Regions from separate parts of the Serratia plymuthica genome, predicted to be linked through region 3. Evidence: predicted binding sites of a transcription regulator. Region 3 holds the regulator's gene; each other region holds the start of a gene.

Region 1 (4,214 bases), 740 kb from region 3:
GCTGCTCAATTGGTTTGTTATGTTATAATGTAACAAATTAACGATTACCGGAGAGCGCAATGACCGTCGTTTCCTTGTTAAACCCACAGCAGCTCCTGGCCATGCCGGAGTCTGATTATATGAACCCGGCACAGCAGGCGTTTTTTCGCCAACGCCTGCTGGAGGAGCAGCAAAAACTGCTGCTGCACATAGAGGCGTTGAAACGTGACATCGACGGCGGTGAGGTGACCGGCGACGAAGCGGATAAAGCCGCGCGTGAAGAAGACCTGCGATTGCTGTTCCGCCAGTTGGATCGCGAAAGCCGCTTGCTGCCAAAGATCGCTGCGGCGCTGACCCGGCTTTACAACGGCGAATATGGCTACTGCCTGGAAACCGGAGAACCTATTGGCCTGGCACGTCTGCTATTGCGACCCACGGCGGAACTGAGCATTGAAGCGAAAACCGCTCAGGAAATGCGTGAGCCGCACTTGCGCAAGAGAGGCTGATGCGAAGATTGGCTGCCTGGGGCAAAGGGCATTTTGCAGTCATTTTAAGCAAACGCACGTTAACTTGTTGGAGACTGTAGGAGTTTTCGGGTTTTACCGTTGACCTGATGGGCCGCTTCGGCTTTTATGAGGGTACGACCACAGAGAGACGGAAGCGCCATGGAACAATTACGAGGTTTGTACCCGCCGTTAGCAGCGTATGACAGCGGTTGGCTGGACACAGGGGATGGCCACCGGATCTACTGGGAACTGAGCGGCAACCCTAAGGGTAAGCCGGCGGTATTTATTCATGGCGGGCCGGGCGGCGGTATTTCCTCCTATCACCGCCAACTGTTCGATCCGCAGCGCTATAAGGTGCTGCTGTTCGATCAGCGCGGCTGCGGCCGCTCCAAACCGCACGCCAGCCTGGACAACAACACGACCTGGCACCTGGTGCAGGACATTGAACGCCTGCGCGAAATGGCCGGTGTGGATCAATGGCTGGTGTTCGGCGGCTCATGGGGATCGACGCTGGCGCTGGCCTATGCGCAAACCCATCCGCAGCGCGTTAGCGAACTGGTGTTGCGGGGTATTTTCACGCTGCGCAAGCAGGAGCTGAGCTGGTATTACCAGGATGGTGCTTCACGCTTCTTCCCGGAGAAATGGGAACGCGTGCTGTCGATTCTTTCAGAAGAAGAGCGCAAGGACGTGATCGCGGCCTACCGCCAGCGTTTGACCTCAAAGGATCTGCAAGTGCAGCTCGAAGCGGCGAAGCTGTGGAGCGTGTGGGAAGGGGAGACGGTAACGCTGTTGCCAAGCACCGAGTCCGCCTCCTTTGGTGAGGATGACTTTGCGCTGGCGTTCGCCCGCATCGAAAACCACTACTTTACCCATCAGGGCTTCCTGGACAGCGATGACCAGTTGCTGCGCAACGTTTCGTTGATTCGCCATATCCCGGCGGTGATCATCCATGGCCGTTACGACATGGCTTGTCAGGTGCAAAATGCCTGGGATTTGGCGAAGGTCTGGCCGGAGGCGGAGTTGCATATCGTCGAGGGGGCCGGACACTCCTTCGATGAACCGGGTATCCTGCATCAGTTGATGCTGGCTACCGACAGGTTTGCCGCAAAATAACGCAAAACCCGCCATAACGGCGGGTTTTTTTTACCTGGATTTCGGCTCGTACGGCAGGCGCGAATACTTGTGTGATTCGACGCGATAGAACGCCACGCGTTCGCGGAAATAATCGCGCAGGTGCGCCGGCTGCTCGCGCTCAACCATTTCTGGGATCACCGGCATGTTATAGCGTTCTTTAAACGCCACGCCGGAAGCCGCGAGATCAACGTTCACTTTGTCCATCTCTTCTTTGGAAAGCTCTGCCAGATTGTAACCCACCGTATTCTCCTTACTGTCACCGCATTGGATCAGCGCAGAAGGTAATGCACCCGGCGGCGCTTGGCAAGCCTGAAGCGCAAGGAGAGCAGGGCGGGGGGAATAACGTTGGCCATCAGCGATTATTTATTATGATGAAGGCAATGCAATCTATTTATTTTATTAAATAAGAATGATTCGCTTTTTGGTTAAATATACAGATGAAAATAGTTATCATAATAATTTGAGTGAATAATTGAGTTTTAATATAACTAGTTGATTTTTATGTTTTTAAAAATAAAACTTAGCGTAATTTAAATCAGGTGTTTTTATTTTGTTCTTACCGAGGCATAATACGGAAAAATTAAATCGATACCTGCAAAATAAAAGGGATAATTATGCTGACGCAAGAAATGACCAAAAAGCTGAATGAGCAACTGAATCTGGAATTTTATTCCGCCAACATGTACCTGCAAATGAGTGCATGGTGCAGCGATAAAGGCTTTGAGGGCGCGGCCGCATTTCTTAAAGAGCATTCTCAGGAAGAGATGCAGCACATGCAACGTCTGTTCGATTATCTGAGCGATACCGGCTCCCTGCCGCTGCTGGGCAGCATCGCCGCGCCGCCGGTTGAGTTCGAATCCCTGGCGGACGTGTTCCAACAGACTTACGAACATGAGCAACTGATTACTCGCCAGATCAACGAACTGGCGCACGCGGCAATGACCGCTCATGACTACTCTACCTTCAACTTCCTGCAGTGGTATGTCGCTGAGCAGCACGAAGAAGAGAAACTGTTCAAATCCGTGCTGGATAAACTGGCGCTGGTGGGCAACAGCGGCAAGGCTCTGTTCTTCATCGATAAAGATCTGAAGAAAATGGGTGCAGCCGGTGAAAACGGCCAGGGCTGATAACCCTCGCTGAAAAACCGCGTGTCGGGCTTTGCCTGGCGCGCTTTTTTTTTGCCCTGGATTTAACGTGGTTTTACAGCGATACGTGCTGCCAGATCGCAGAATGCCAGCGTTCTGCTCGACTTACGGATCGAGTCTCGTTATCATTTAATACGATACGCTACAGGGAGGGTAGAGAGTCAAAACAGCGGGTTAGCCGTTATTCCCGCTCCTTCTGTTTACCCGTGGCGCAATCATCTGCGGTGGGTTACGGCTGCCGGCCTTAACCCTTATCACCCTCGATTATTGCTTTAAGGGATATCACTGTGATCGGTAAAATTCGCTCTTCGTATCGCCTGCTTTCTACCATTTTCGTGCTGTTTGTCGGGCTGTCTTCACAGCAGGCGCTGGCGCATGCCCATTTAAAAGTGCAGACGCCGGCGGAAGATGCCATCGTCAGCCCGGCACCGAAGGTGCTGACGCTCAATTTCTCCGAAGGTATTGAGCCTAACTTCAGCGGCGTGAAAATCACCGGCCCGAACGACGCCAAAGTGAAAACCGGTAAATTGCAGCTCGACGCGAACAACAGCACCCAGATCAATTTGCCTATCGAAGACGATCTGGCTGCCGGTAAATATAACGTCAGCTGGCATGTGGTTTCGGTCGACGGTCATAAAACCAAAGGCCAGTACAGTTTCACCGTCAACTAAGCTATGAGTCTGGCGGCCCTGTTTGTTCTGTGTCGCTTTGTGCACTTTGCGGCGGTGATGCTGATGTTTGGCACCAGCCTGTTCACCGCCTTATTGTCGCCGCAGCGCCTTTCCCCGTATCTCTCTCGTGACGTGCGTCCTCTGCTGGTCTCCAGCACCTGGCTTGCCGGGCTTTCTGCCGTGGCGCTGCTGGCTATTCAAGCCGGGCAGATGGGGGATGGCTGGGCCGATACCTGGCAACCCGAGGTTTGGTGGGCGGTACTGGGCACCACCTTCGGCGAGATCTGGCGCTGGCATTTGGGCATGTCGCTGCTGGCGTTGTTAAGCCTGTGGCTGCCGGATCGGCGCCGTGTACGGCTTTTGGCGCTGCTTTCCACGTTGTTGCTGGTCAGCATGGCGTTTATCGGCCATGCGGCGATGCATGGGGGTGCACTCGGCGTGCTGCACCGTTTTAACCATGCACTGCACCTGTTGGCCGCCGGTTACTGGTTCGGCAGCTTGCTGCCGCTGTTGCTCTGTCTGCGCTATCTTGCCCAGCCGCAATGGCGCAGCGACGCGGTGAGCACCTTGATACGTTTCTCACGCTGGGGGCACCTGGCGGTGGCGTTGGTGATATTGACCGGCGTAATTAACAGTTTGATTATTCTCGGCAACTGGCCGCTGGACGTGGCTTCGCCATACCAGCGTCTGTTGTTGTTCAAAACCGCGCTGGTGGCGCTGATGGTCATGGTGGCGCTGGCCAACCGTTACGCCATCGTACCGGCGATGAGCAGCGCACC
Region 2 (4,214 bases), 980 kb from region 3:
CAACTTCTTCTTCCGTCAGCCCTGGGTGCGTGAGCTGAGCCGCAACGCTATCGGTATGGTCGATTTGCCAATGCTCTCCAGCCCGACGCTGCGTCAGCAGCTTTCCGGCCACGGCGCCTTGACCATGACGCTGGAGCAACTTGAGGCGTTGAGCGCCGAACAGCGTGAGCAACACGTGCTGATCGTGCAGGATCCCTTCACCAGCTATTACGACGCCAAGGTGGTGGCGGACTTTGTACGGCTGGTGGAAAAACTCGGTTACCAGCCGGTGCTGCTGCCCTTCTCGCCGAACGGCAAGGCGCAGCATATCAAAGGCTTCTTGACGCGCTTTGCCCGCACCGCGCGCAAAACCGCCGATTTCCTCAATCGAGTGGCCAAGCTCGGGATGCCGCTGGTAGGGGTCGATCCGGCGCTGGTGCTGTGCTATCGCGACGAATATAGCGAGATCCTCGGCGAAACGCGCGGTGACTTCCAGGTGCAACTGGTACATGAATGGCTGCAACAACTGCTGGCGGAACGTGCCGAGCAACCGGCGACCGGCGAGGCCTGGTACCTGTTTGGCCACTGTACCGAAACCACGGCGCTGCCGGCCAGCGGCCAGCATTGGGCGTCGATCTTCTCGCGCTTCGGGGCCAGGCTGGAAAACGTCAGCGTGGGCTGTTGCGGCATGGCGGGCACCTACGGGCATGAAGTGAAGAACCTGGAGAATTCGCTCGGGATTTATGAGCTATCATGGCACCAGGCGTTGCAACGTTTGCCGCGGCAACGTTGTCTGGCGACCGGCTATTCTTGTCGCAGCCAGGTCAAACGCATTGAGGGTAACGGCGTGCGCCACCCGTTACAGGCACTTCTGGAGATGATTGCGTGAAATTGTGGAAACGAGAAACGACGCTGGAGCAGTTAAACCGCGCCGGTGAGGGATGCATGGTAAGCCATGTGGGGATTCACTTCACCCGGCTGGAAGACGATTTTCTTGAAGCCACGATGCCGGTGGACCACCGCACCCGGCAACCTTTCGGGTTGCTGCACGGCGGGGCATCGGTGGTGCTGGCGGAGTCGATGGGATCGATGGCCGGCTATCTGTGCAGCGAAGGGGAGCAGAAAGTGGTGGGGCTGGAAATCAATGCCAACCATTTGCGGGCGGCGTTTGAAGGGCAGGTGCGCGGCGTATGCCGTGCGCTGCACGTGGGCCGGCGGCATCAGGTGTGGCAGATCGAGATATTCGATTCGCGTGACCGGTTGTGCTGCACCTCACGCTTGACCACCGCAGTGATCGACTGATCCTCCCACCCGCAGGCGCCTTGCCTGCGGGTGCTCCGTTGCCGTTCCGCAGGCGTTTAGAGCTGGAACGGCACCCGCTTGACGAAATCCTTCTGGAAGGCGTTAGCCTTCTCCCAGGTGCCTTCCATCGCATATTTCTGGCAGATTAAGGTCAGGGTATGACGGGCAAAATGATAGCTCTGAACCCGAAACAGCTGGCAACGCTGCGGATTGTTGATTTCGACGATCAGCCGGTTATGCAGTTTGCTCAGCGCATGCAAATAGCTTTCATCATCACCGTTTTCCAGACACAGATTGGCCATGTTCAGGCTGACGTTATTGTAGCGCTTCAGATGGTTGATATTGCACTCTGGCCGCCTGAGCGACGCCTCCGCCATGTAGAAATCTACCGTGGCATCACGCACGCTGAATTTATAGTCATCAATTTTGCCCAACAGCCACGCACCGATCGAAATAGCCATTATATCCGCGCCACCTGAATTTAAATGATAATCATTATCATATTTACGGATGCGTTCGCGATCAATCATTCTGTTGAAATTTTTATCGGCCGCCGGGGCTGCATTTGTTCTGCTACGGCCCAATATCAGTCAGTAGCGGCTAAACTTTAAGCAATGCCAGCGGTTTCGGCCACTGCGGGAGGGCGGCGCAAACAACGGAAAACACCGCGAATTGTCAATAAACGCATTTTTGAGACAGACAAAATGTTGAAATAGGTATTTTCTATGAATGTTTAGATCGACAATAAAAGCCGGTGCTGCAAAGAGGACGGGCCAGCGGTTGGGCGGGGCGGTGATACAGGATGTACAGCAAATTCATAAGGATAAAATGAACGCGTCTCCACCGGACTGTGTCAGGCGCTCAGACTGTTCCCTATTGAGGCAGCATAAAAATGGGCTTTTGGCGGATACCCCCGCAAAACAAACGGTTGAAGTGATAATTGTTATCACTAACATATAAGAAACCCAGATTGGCTGCGGTAAAACACGAGTGTGAGGTAGGCCATATGCAAACGGAAAATGTCGGCACCTTTTCTCTGGACGAAAATGTCTGGCAAGGCATTTTGCTCAGTGACGACGCCGTACGACAAATTACTAAATTGATGCAGCAGGATCCGCAAGTGAAGGGGCTGCAACTCGGGGTGAAGCAATCAGGCTGCGCCGGGTTTGCCTATGTGCTGGATCTCACCCGTGCCCCGGCAGAAGACGACCTGCTGTTCGAGCGCGATGGCGCAAAACTGTATGTGCCGCTGAAAGCCATGCCGTTCATCGATGGCACCACGGTAGATTTTGTCCGTGAAGGGCTGAATCAAATATTCAAATTCAATAACCCTAAAGCTCAGCATGCCTGCGGGTGCGGCGAGAGCTTTGGCGTTTGAGCGATGCAATCAACATGACACGAAGCAATATAGAAATGCCTAATGAAGTGCAGGCTTGGGTCAGCGAAGGTCGCTACAAAGAAGGCTTTTTCACCCAGTTGGATACCGATGAATTGGCGACGGGCATCAACGAAGACGTGGTGCGCGCCATCTCGGCCAAGCGCAACGAACCTGAGTGGATGCTGGAATTCCGCCTGGAGGCTTACCGTGCCTGGCTGCAAATGGAAGAGCCGCATTGGTTGAAAGCGAACTATGACCGGCTGAACTACCAGGATTACAGCTATTACTCCGCGCCCTCCTGCGGCAGCTGCGACGACGCCTGCGGTTCCCAGCCCGGTGCCGAACAGCAACCCGGCGCGGCAACCGAAAACAGCTATCTGACCAGCGAGGTTGAGCTGGCGTTTAACCAACTCGGCGTGCCGGTGCGCGAAGGCAGCGAAGTGGCGGTAGACGCGATCTTCGACTCGGTATCGGTCTCCACTACCTACCGCGAAAAACTGGCGGAAAGCGGGGTGATTTTCTGCTCGTTCGGCGAGGCGATTCAGGAATATCCGGATCTGGTGCGCAAGTACCTGGGCCGCGTCGTCCCGTCCAATGATAACTTCTTTGCCGCGCTGAACGCCGCAGTGGCCTCCGACGGCACTTTTGTCTACGTGCCGAAAGGCGTGCGCTGCCCGATGGAGCTATCGACCTATTTCCGCATTAACGCCGCCAAAACCGGTCAGTTCGAACGCACCATCCTGATTGCCGATGAAGGCAGCTACGTCAGCTACATCGAAGGTTGCTCAGCCCCGGTGCGCGACAGCTATCAGCTGCATGCGGCGGTAGTGGAAGTGATCCTGCACAAAGACGCCGAAGTGAAATATTCAACGGTGCAAAACTGGTTCTCCGGCGGCGACAGCAAAGGCGGCATTCTCAACTTCGTGACCAAGCGCGCATTATGCGAAGGCGCGGGATCGAAGATGTCCTGGACCCAGTCGGAAACCGGTTCGGCGATCACCTGGAAATACCCGAGCGTGATCCTGCAGGGCGATAACTCAATCGGCGAGTTTTTCTCGGTGGCGCTGACCAGCGGCCATCAACAGGCGGATACCGGCACCAAGATGATCCACATCGGCAAAAACACCCGATCGACCATCATTGCCAAAGGCATCTCCGCCGGGCACAGCGAGAACACCTACCGCGGCCTGGTGAAGATCCTGCCGGGGGCGGAAAACGCGCGTAACTTTACCCAATGCGACTCGATGCTGATTGGGCCGGACAGCGGCGCCCATACTTTCCCGTACGTAGAGGCCCGCAATAACAGCGCACAGCTGGAACACGAAGCGACCACCTCGAAAATCGGCGATGACCAACTGTTCTACTGCTTGCAGCGCGGTATCAGCGAAGACAATGCCATCTCTATGATCGTCAACGGATTCTGCAAGGACGTGTTCTCTGAACTGCCGCTGGAATTCGCCGTCGAGGCGCAAAAGTTATTGGCCATCAGCCTGGAACACAGCGTGGGCTAAACGCCGGATTTACAGCGCAGCAGCGCTACCTAAGGACATCGCAT
Region 3 (4,214 bases):
GCGGGCGTGGCTGGCTGAACAAGGGCATTTATTCGATGCCGCGCAGTGCTCCTCATTATTTTGCGTTCCTACGCGCCAGTTGGCCGCGCAGGAAAAATTGCTGCACCGCATTTGGCTGGGCGGCGCCATTCCAGACGATGCCAGAGAGGTTATCTCCCAATGGGGAGATGCGCAGCAGGCTGTTCGCAGCACAATCGCCGACGAATGGACCGGGATGCTCTGGGTATGGGATGCGCGGCAACTCAAAAACGAGGCGTATTTTACCCCTGCGGCGGAAGTGAAAGGCGGGCTGCTGGGGGAGTTCGATGCCGGCAACCACCGGTTGCAGGTGCATTCGCTGAGTGAACTGGCGCAAAAAAGGGTCGGCGGCAACCTGGGTTTTATCCACGTGCTCCATGATAAGCGCTATTACGCCACGCTTTCTGATTACTTTCGCTTTTTGATCCTGATTGAAATGGGCGGAATGTACATGGATATCGACACCCTTCCGCACCGTTCGGCGACGTTTTTCCTGCTGAAGCCGGAAGTGCCGGATTACCTTCAGCTCCTGCCCGATGGCGAAGTCAGCCACGTCAGCGGGTTGAATTTGTTTCTTGATGAAACCGGGATGATCATTGGCCGCAGCGGCGATAGGTCGCTGTGCAAAATATTGGCGGGCCTGGATCGGATCCATGCGGCGCAAACCGGTGACGTGCCGGATAAAAACCCCATCTATGAAAGAAAGTTGTTCGATGCGTTTTATCTGTTGTGGAGCCGCCACATTGGCAGGACTTTCCTCAGCCACGATAGTTTTTGCCAGGATCATGGGGTTCATTATGACGCTGTTCCGCAGGCGGTGACCTGCGGTATCCGCGGCATGCGCCTGTTGGAAGATGTGATCACCAATGAGAGGTTGCCGCTCGGGGAGGAGGAACTGCGCAGCTATCGGCAATGCATTGATCGGCTGGAGCAGGTGGATTGGCAGCTTGAGCAACCGATGGACCTGGCGCGCCATGCGGAAATATTTACCGTCGATGAGGTGCCGCGCATGGCCTATCCGGCGCAGATAAGGTCCGATATCGATCACTACCATTACTATTCGGTGCTGTCTCATGATCGCGCGCTGGATCGGGTGAACCGGCTTTTCGGCGAGTATTTGATAGCCGATAACCGACGGCAGATCGATGAGGGCCATTACTGGCGGCCAACCGTCGGCGCGGGCGATGCGGTATTGCCGCTATCGCAGGGCGGGTTGCATTTTCTGCCGGGGTGCCAGGCGGACGACGCGGACAAGACTCGCATGGCGAAGCTGATTTTTGCCACCAGCTACCTGGAGTATTGTTCCGCCGGCAACCCGGCCGGGATGGGTTTGGTCTCTCTGCAGCAGGCGCAAAATATCGACCCCTATCTGGACCTGATTACCCTGGCTTACGATCGGTGCGGGGCGTTTGTCGGATTTTTCACTGCGGCGAGTCTCGACGAGTTATATGGCGTTGAGGCGAGCTATCTATATCGCGATGAAATAAAGCCGCTGGATGAGGCCTACGACGGTTTTGTGCGAACGCAGTGCACGGAGGACGATTACTTTATCTGCAGCCTGGCCATCGAGAGCCGGTTTCGCGGGCAGGGCTATTTTAACCCGTTGTTTGCTCTGATTAAGCAGCGCGCGCAGCAGCGCCGGGCGAAACATATCGTGCTGTGCGTATGGCAAAGCAGCGATGCCTGCCAAATCTACTTGAAGCAAGGGTTCCGCGTTCGCGGCGTTTTCGACGATGCCTGGCCGATTTTCTTCGATCGGCTGCTGTTGCTTGAATATGCATTGTGACGAGTTTACCCATCCGCGTGTCGGCGGGTGAGTTGACGGTGAAGTGAGTGTCAGTGGGTAGTGAGAGAAGTACCGCGGAGAAGTGCCGCTGCAATTGTTGTCTTTCGGATGTGATTTTCCCCGGGCCTGTCCGGGGATTTTTTTATCCCTGCCTGGAGGCATAAAAAAACCGCCGTTAAGGCGGTTCTCAATGCCGGTTGAGGGCATTATTTTTTGTCGTGCAAGGTGTCGTCTTCGCGGCAATCACCGATTTCACAGTGACCATACAGGTACAGGCTGTGGTTGGTGAGCTTGATACCATGCTGCTTGGCGATATCACGCTGACGCACTTCGATAGACTCATCGCTGAATTCGATCACTTTGCCGCAGTCCAGGCAAATCAGGTGATCGTGGTGATGCTGTTGGGTCAATTCGAACACGGACTTGCCGCCTTCGAAATTATGACGGGTTACAATGCCGGCATCATCAAACTGGTTCAGTACGCGGTAAACCGTCGCCAGGCCAATTTCTTCGCCCATGTCGATCAGTTTTTTGTACAAATCTTCCGCACTGACGTGATGGCATTCCGGATTTTGCAGTACTTCCAGGATTTTGAGTCGCGGAAGCGTGACTTTTAGGCCGGCCTTCTTCAATGCGGTGTTGTTGTCAGTCATGCGGATTCAGTCCTGTTACTATGCTAATCAAGTTGAGGCATTTTTGCCTGTGGCATCGGTCGGCACAAAGAGTTAATTGCGTGTCATTATAGAACCGGTTGCCCTAAATGGAAACCGCCGGTTGTTAACAAAGATATCATGGCACAATTGCATGTTACACACGCAACGTCTTGATGGATGGGATAAACCGATATCTCAGTCTACCTTGACGATGTGGGAAGTTACAAACATGTAGCTTCTATTGCAGAAATCCGTGCTGCCGATGAACGGCCCTGCTGGCAACACTATGCACTTTGCAGGGCTTTTGTTCAACCTTTGAGGGTTAGCCGACGATATCGGCCAGGCTCAGTTCTTCGCTGATCTGCTTCACCCAGGCTGCGACGCGTTCGTTGGTCAATTCCGGTTGACGATCTTCGTCAATCGCCAGGCCGATGAAGAAATTGTCGTCCGCCAGACCTTTCGATGCTTCGAAGTGGTAACCCTTGGTCGGCCAGTGGCCGACAATCGCGGCGCCGTGTGGCTCAATGATGTCGCGGATGGTGCCCATCGCATCACAGAAATATTCCGCGTAGTCTTCCTGATCGCCACAACCGAACAGCGCAACCAGCTTGCCGTTGAAATCAATTTCTTCCAGCGTCGGGAAGAAATCATCCCAATCGCACTGGGCTTCGCCGTAGTACCAGGTAGGAATACCCAACAGCAGAATGTCGAAAGCTTCCAGATCCTCTTTGCTGCTTTTGGCGATGTCGCGGATTTCCGACACCTCTTTGCCAAACTGCTGCTGAAGAATTTTCTGGATCATCTTGGCAATGTTTTCGGTATTGCCAGTGTCGCTGCCAAAGAAAATGCCTACATTAGCCATATCGCGTATAACCTTTAAATTCAATTAATTGCATTGCACGATGTTAGCGTTGAACGCGATAACACCGATTAAAATGATGACATGGCAAGAATCTGCCTCTTACCGGTAAGTGCGTATCATGCCAGAGATTTACCCCGGGGTTTTATCGCGTTTATGCGATGCCGGGAGGAATAAAACGGTGTTGATCGGTGTCATCCATAACACCGTGCCGCATGTGCGGCTGCAAAGATCAATGTTCCGGCTGTTCATCCGCCAGTTGTGCCAGCAGCATTTGCTCAATAAGCTCGCTGCGGCTGATATTACGCTGTTCCGCCAGTTTGTTCAGGGCGTCCACCGCATCCGCGTTGATTTTCAGTTCCACGCGCCGTAAGCCACGGACTTTATCGCGTCGAAGCTGATTACGCTTATTGATTCTAAGCTGTTCATCTCGGGATAGCGGGTTGGTTTTCGGGCGCCCCGGACGGCGTTCATCTGCGAACAGATCCAGCGTCGTGCGATCCGTTTGTTCTTTTGCCATAGGTAGCGGTACTGCAAGGGAGTTTGCATCAAAAAGCGTATACGCTTCCGGACGGTTCGGTTAACACACTTCGGGTCAATAAACCCTAACCCAAATTCACCCCCGGCCTGACGTTACTGAACACGCAGAGCAGGGCGGCAAAATTATAGCGCGCCATATTACCCCAGCAGATAGAGCAACGACAATGTTTAACTGAACCGAAAACGCGCTAAGCCGTTATCTTTAGCGCGTTTTTTCGCCAGTGGGCGGTTTTTATTCAGGCTTCGCCGAGAAAACGGTGGATGGCACGCAGTACCGCCTCCGGTTTTTCCGCGTGCACCCAGTGGCCCGTGCCGGCAACCACGTGCGCGCGCGCCTGCGGGAACTGGCGCGCGATAT
Region 4 (4,214 bases), 2.4 Mb from region 3:
AGGCACACAGCATGCCGGTGGTCAGCCAGCGGTTGACGGTGACGCCCTGTTCGTTGGTTTTCACGAAGTTGGCGTCGCGGTCTTCCTTCATCAGTTTGGCGATGCGGGTAAAGGCATCGTCCCAGCTAATGCGCTGCCATTTATCCGAACCTGGCGCACGATACTCCGGAAACTGGAGACGGCTAGCACTGTGGATGAAGTCGACCAGCCCCGCGCCTTTCGGGCAAAGCGCGCCGCGGTTTACCGGGTGATCCGGGTCCCCTTCAATGTGGAATATGCTTTCTTTGGCGTTTTTGGCGCCATCACCAAGGCTGTACATCAACAGCCCACAGCCGACGGAACAATACGTACAGGTATTACGGGTTTCACGGGCGCGCAGCAGTTTGTACTGCCGGGTCTCCGCTAACGCCACTTCCGGGGCAAAGCCCAGTGCGGCTACCGTCGTTCCTGCCATACCGCCAGCGCAGATCTTAAAGAACTGCCTTCTGCTGACCTGCATGGGGGTCTCCTTTCACTCTCGATTGTCACATTGTTTCAAATGGCGCTTTCCCCCTTGAAGCGGGAAGCGCTAAAATCGATCTTGTTTTTACGCGGCAATATTACCACAGCGTATATGGGGTTGTTACAAACAGGTGCCAGTTAAGTGAACACTATAAACCCAGAGCAGCACATAAATGAGACCTCGCTCACAGGGGTGACCCAGGCCCAGGTTTATCAGCGCGGGCAACTCGCCACCGCGCAGCCGGACTGGCTGGCGGAAGAAGTGCCGGTCGCCCTGGTCTATAACGGCATCTCTCACGTGGTGATGATGTGTACGCCAAAAGATCTGGAGGCATTCGCCCTCGGCTTTTCGCTGTCCGAAGGCATTATCGAGTCACCGCGCGATATCTACAGTATAGAGATTAACCAAACCTGTAACGGGCTGGAGGTGCAAATAGAGCTCTCCAGCCGCCGCTTCGCCGGGCTGAAGGAGCGCCGCCGCGCCATGGCGGGCCGCACCGGCTGCGGCGTGTGCGGCATCGAACAGTTAGCAGATATTTTTCGCCCACTGCCGGCATTGCCGTTCACCCAAACGTTTTCTCTCGCCAACCTCGACCACGCGCTGGGGCAGCTCAAACAGGTGCAGAACGTCGGGCAGCTCACCGGCTGCACCCACGCCGCCAGTTGGATTTCGCCGCAGGGTGAACTGCTGGGCGGCTGCGAAGACGTCGGCCGCCACGTAGCGCTCGACAAGCTGCTCGGCGTGCGCGCGAAGCAAGATTGGCAACAGGGCGCGGTATTAACGTCCAGCCGTGCCAGCTATGAAATGGTGCAAAAATCCGCGATGTGCGGCGTCGAGATCCTGTTCGTGGTTTCTGCGGCCACCTCGTTGGCGGTGGAAATCGCCGAGCGCAGCAACCTGACGCTGGTCGGTTTCAGCAAACCCGGCCGCGCCACGGTGTTTACTCACCCGCAGCGCATTGTGGATTAATTTAATGCCTTACACTAAGTAGGGCATTGATAATCATTTTCAAGATCATTTAATTAACTATAATGATCCGACTGCTTACGCGGTGCTCGCACCTTGCGCCGCCCATACCCCACTGGAGATGATGATTATGAGTTATTCACTGCCATCCCTGCCGTACGCCTACGACGCACTGGAACCGCATTTCGACAAGCAGACGATGGAAATCCATCACACCAAACACCACCAGACTTACGTCAACAACGCGAACACCGTGCTGGAAGCGTACCCTGAGCTGGCTTCGCTGAGCGTTGAAGCGCTGATCCAGGATCTGGATAAAGTGCCTGCCGACAAGCGCACTTTCATGCGTAACAACGCCGGTGGCCACGCTAACCACAGCCTGTTCTGGAAAGGCCTGAAAATCGGCACCACGCTGGGTGGCGATTTGAAAGCCGCTATCGAGCGCGATTTCGGCAGCGTCGAGAAATTCCAGGAAGAGTTCGAGAAAGCCGCAGCGACCCGCTTCGGTTCAGGTTGGGCCTGGCTGGTGCTGAAAGGCGACAAACTGGCCGTGGTATCTACCGCTAACCAGGACAGCCCGCTGATGGGCGAAGCCGTTGCCGGCGTTTCAGGCTTCCCAATCATTGGCCTGGACGTGTGGGAACACGCTTACTACCTGAAATATCAGAACAAACGCCCAGACTACATCAAAGCGTTCTGGAACGTGGTTAACTGGGACGAAGCGGCAGCACGCTTCGCTGCGAAGAAGTAATTCGCCCCCGGCACTGATGATGCCCGCGTGAAGCGGGCATTTTTTTGCCCAAAATCCGCTAAAGTTTGACCGCCCTTTGCCGATGGTTTGTTCAATAGACGTTCGCCCGCAAAGGAAAAATAATATGGCGGCATGGCAAACACTGGCAGGAAAGTTCGTTCATCTCACCGTGGGTAAAAAACTCGGCCTCGGGTTTGGTCTGATGCTGCTGCTGACGGCGATCATCGCCGGTACCGGCGCGCAATATCTGCATATCATCGAATCCCGCGCCGACCGCATCGATTTCAGCAACCGGCTGAATGACGAAATCAATCAGGCCAAATATAACCGCGCGCTGTTCGGCCAGACCTACCGGCCGGAGTACCTGAAAAATAACCGCGCCAATATCGAAAACGCGGTGCAGTTGATCAACCAGGGCCAGGCGTTGGACTGGGATGCCCAAAACCGGCAAGACCTGCAGCGGCTGATGGTATTGATCGGCGAATACCAGCAACAGCAAAACGCCTTCGAAAAGGCGGTGGCGGCAAAAGACGCGGTACGCCAAAGCTGGAACATGTCGGAAGTGCAAGACAGCCTGAATCAGGTAGAGCGCCAACTGACCAATGGCGAGCTGCAACTGGCTTTTGTTCAGTTGAATCAGAAGCTGACCCTGGTGCGCTACGGTGCGCGCGGCCTGTTGCTCAGCCTGAACCGCGAATCTGAAGCGCCGCTGATAACGGCGATTGATGACGCACGCAGCACGGCAAACGCACTCAGCCGACGGCTCAGCGATGCCCAGCGCCCCCTGCTGCAACCGCTGTTGAGCGCGCTCGACGACTACAAAAACCGCATCGAAGCTTACCTGCCGGCCTACGAACAGGAACAGCAGATCAGCCAACGGCTGGGCGACAGCGCTCAGGAGGTCGGTACGCTGGTCAATGCCTTTATGCGGGACGAACTGGCGCAAACCCATAACGACATTAATACGGCGCAGCTGCAGATGGGCATCACCACGCTGGTTGCCATTATCGCCGGGTTGCTGATTGCCTGGCGCATCACGCTGCAGATCACCCGGCCGTTGCGCAGCACGCTGGCGCTGGCGGAACGCATCGCCAACGGCGATCTGCGCCAGGCGCAGACCAGCCCCCGCCGCGACGAGCTGGGCCAATTGCTGAATGCGGTGGCGGCGATGAGCCAAAACCTGCGCGATATGATCGAAAAAATCCAGATGGGGGTCCGCCAGGTCTCCACCGCCGCGGCGGAGATTGCCGCAGGCAACACCGATTTGTCCTCTCGCACCGAACAGCAGGCGGCGGCGGTAGAAGAGACCGCCGCCAGCATGGAGCAACTGACCGCCACGGTGAAGCAGAACGCCGAAAATGCTCACCACGCCAACCAACTGGCTACCGACGCTTCGCAAACTGCCCAACAGGGCGGCAAGCTGGTGGCGAACGTGGTCAGCACCATGCGCGATATTTCCAGTAGTTCGCGACGCATCGCCGAAATTACCACCCTGATCAACGGTATTGCTTTCCAGACCAATATTCTGGCGCTCAATGCCGCCGTAGAAGCGGCGCGCGCCGGCGAACAGGGGCGCGGCTTTTCGGTGGTGGCCAGCGAAGTACGCAATCTGGCGCAACGCAGTGCCCAGGCGGCAAAAGAGATCGAAGGGCTGATCGCCGAATCGGTCAGCCGGGTGCAAACCGGCACCACCCTGGTGGAGAATACCGGCAGCACCATGGAACAAATTGTCCTGTCGGTGACCCACGTGCGCGACATCATGGCGGAGATCGCCGCCGCCTCCGACGAGCAGACGCGCGGCATCGCCCAGATCGGCCAGGCGATTGTCGAAATGGATCACACCACCCAACAGAATGCCGCACTGGTGGAGGAATCCGCCGCCGCCGCCGACTCGCTGGAAGAGCAGGCTGAAATGCTGCTGCAAAGCGTCTCGGTGTTCCGCCTGGCGGAGCAGCAAGCCAACGCCGCCGTGGCGAAAACCCGCGCGCCAAAAGC

Evidence for each region. The regulator Fur, encoded in region 3, represses iron uptake genes when iron is present. The targets are predictions, from matches to a motif close to ATAATAATGAGAACNACTATCAA.
Region 1: the regulator Fur is predicted to act here: its motif matches at 2,057-2,079, upstream of ftnA (non-heme ferritin).
Region 2: the regulator Fur is predicted to act here: its motif matches at 2,215-2,237, upstream of sufA (Fe-S cluster assembly scaffold SufA).
Region 4: the regulator Fur is predicted to act here: its motif matches at 1,498-1,520, upstream of sodA (superoxide dismutase [Mn]).

Annotation. Positions count from the first base shown of each region.
Region 1 is NZ_CP068771.1:1,767,118-1,771,331, forward strand. Features, by position in the region: gene JK621_RS08380 (TraR/DksA C4-type zinc finger protein) at 60-485, shown strand; gene pip (prolyl aminopeptidase) at 645-1,598, shown strand; gene JK621_RS08390 (DNA polymerase III subunit theta) at 1,629-1,859, opposite strand; gene ftnA (non-heme ferritin) at 2,234-2,746, shown strand; gene yobA (CopC domain-containing protein YobA) at 3,052-3,435, shown strand; gene copD (copper homeostasis membrane protein CopD) at 3,439-4,214, shown strand, end outside.
Region 2 is NZ_CP068771.1:2,004,825-2,009,038, forward strand. Features, by position in the region: gene ydiJ (D-2-hydroxyglutarate dehydrogenase YdiJ) at 1-868, shown strand, start outside; gene menI (1,4-dihydroxy-2-naphthoyl-CoA hydrolase) at 865-1,281, shown strand; gene JK621_RS09560 (hypothetical protein) at 1,338-1,742, opposite strand; gene sufA (Fe-S cluster assembly scaffold SufA) at 2,288-2,659, shown strand; gene sufB (Fe-S cluster assembly protein SufB) at 2,674-4,170, shown strand; gene sufC (Fe-S cluster assembly ATPase SufC) at 4,213-4,214, shown strand, end outside.
Region 3 is NZ_CP068771.1:1,026,868-1,031,081, forward strand. Features, by position in the region: gene JK621_RS04845 (glycosyltransferase) at 1-1,804, shown strand, start outside; gene fur (ferric iron uptake transcriptional regulator) at 2,011-2,457, opposite strand; gene fldA (flavodoxin FldA) at 2,780-3,319, opposite strand; gene ybfE (LexA regulated protein) at 3,549-3,836, opposite strand; gene ybfF (esterase) at 4,093-4,214, opposite strand, start outside.
Region 4 is NZ_CP068771.1:3,457,525-3,461,738, forward strand. Features, by position in the region: gene fdnG (formate dehydrogenase-N subunit alpha) at 1-499, opposite strand, end outside; gene fdhD (formate dehydrogenase accessory sulfurtransferase FdhD) at 644-1,471, shown strand; gene sodA (superoxide dismutase [Mn]) at 1,599-2,219, shown strand; gene JK621_RS16140 (methyl-accepting chemotaxis protein) at 2,344-4,214, shown strand, end outside.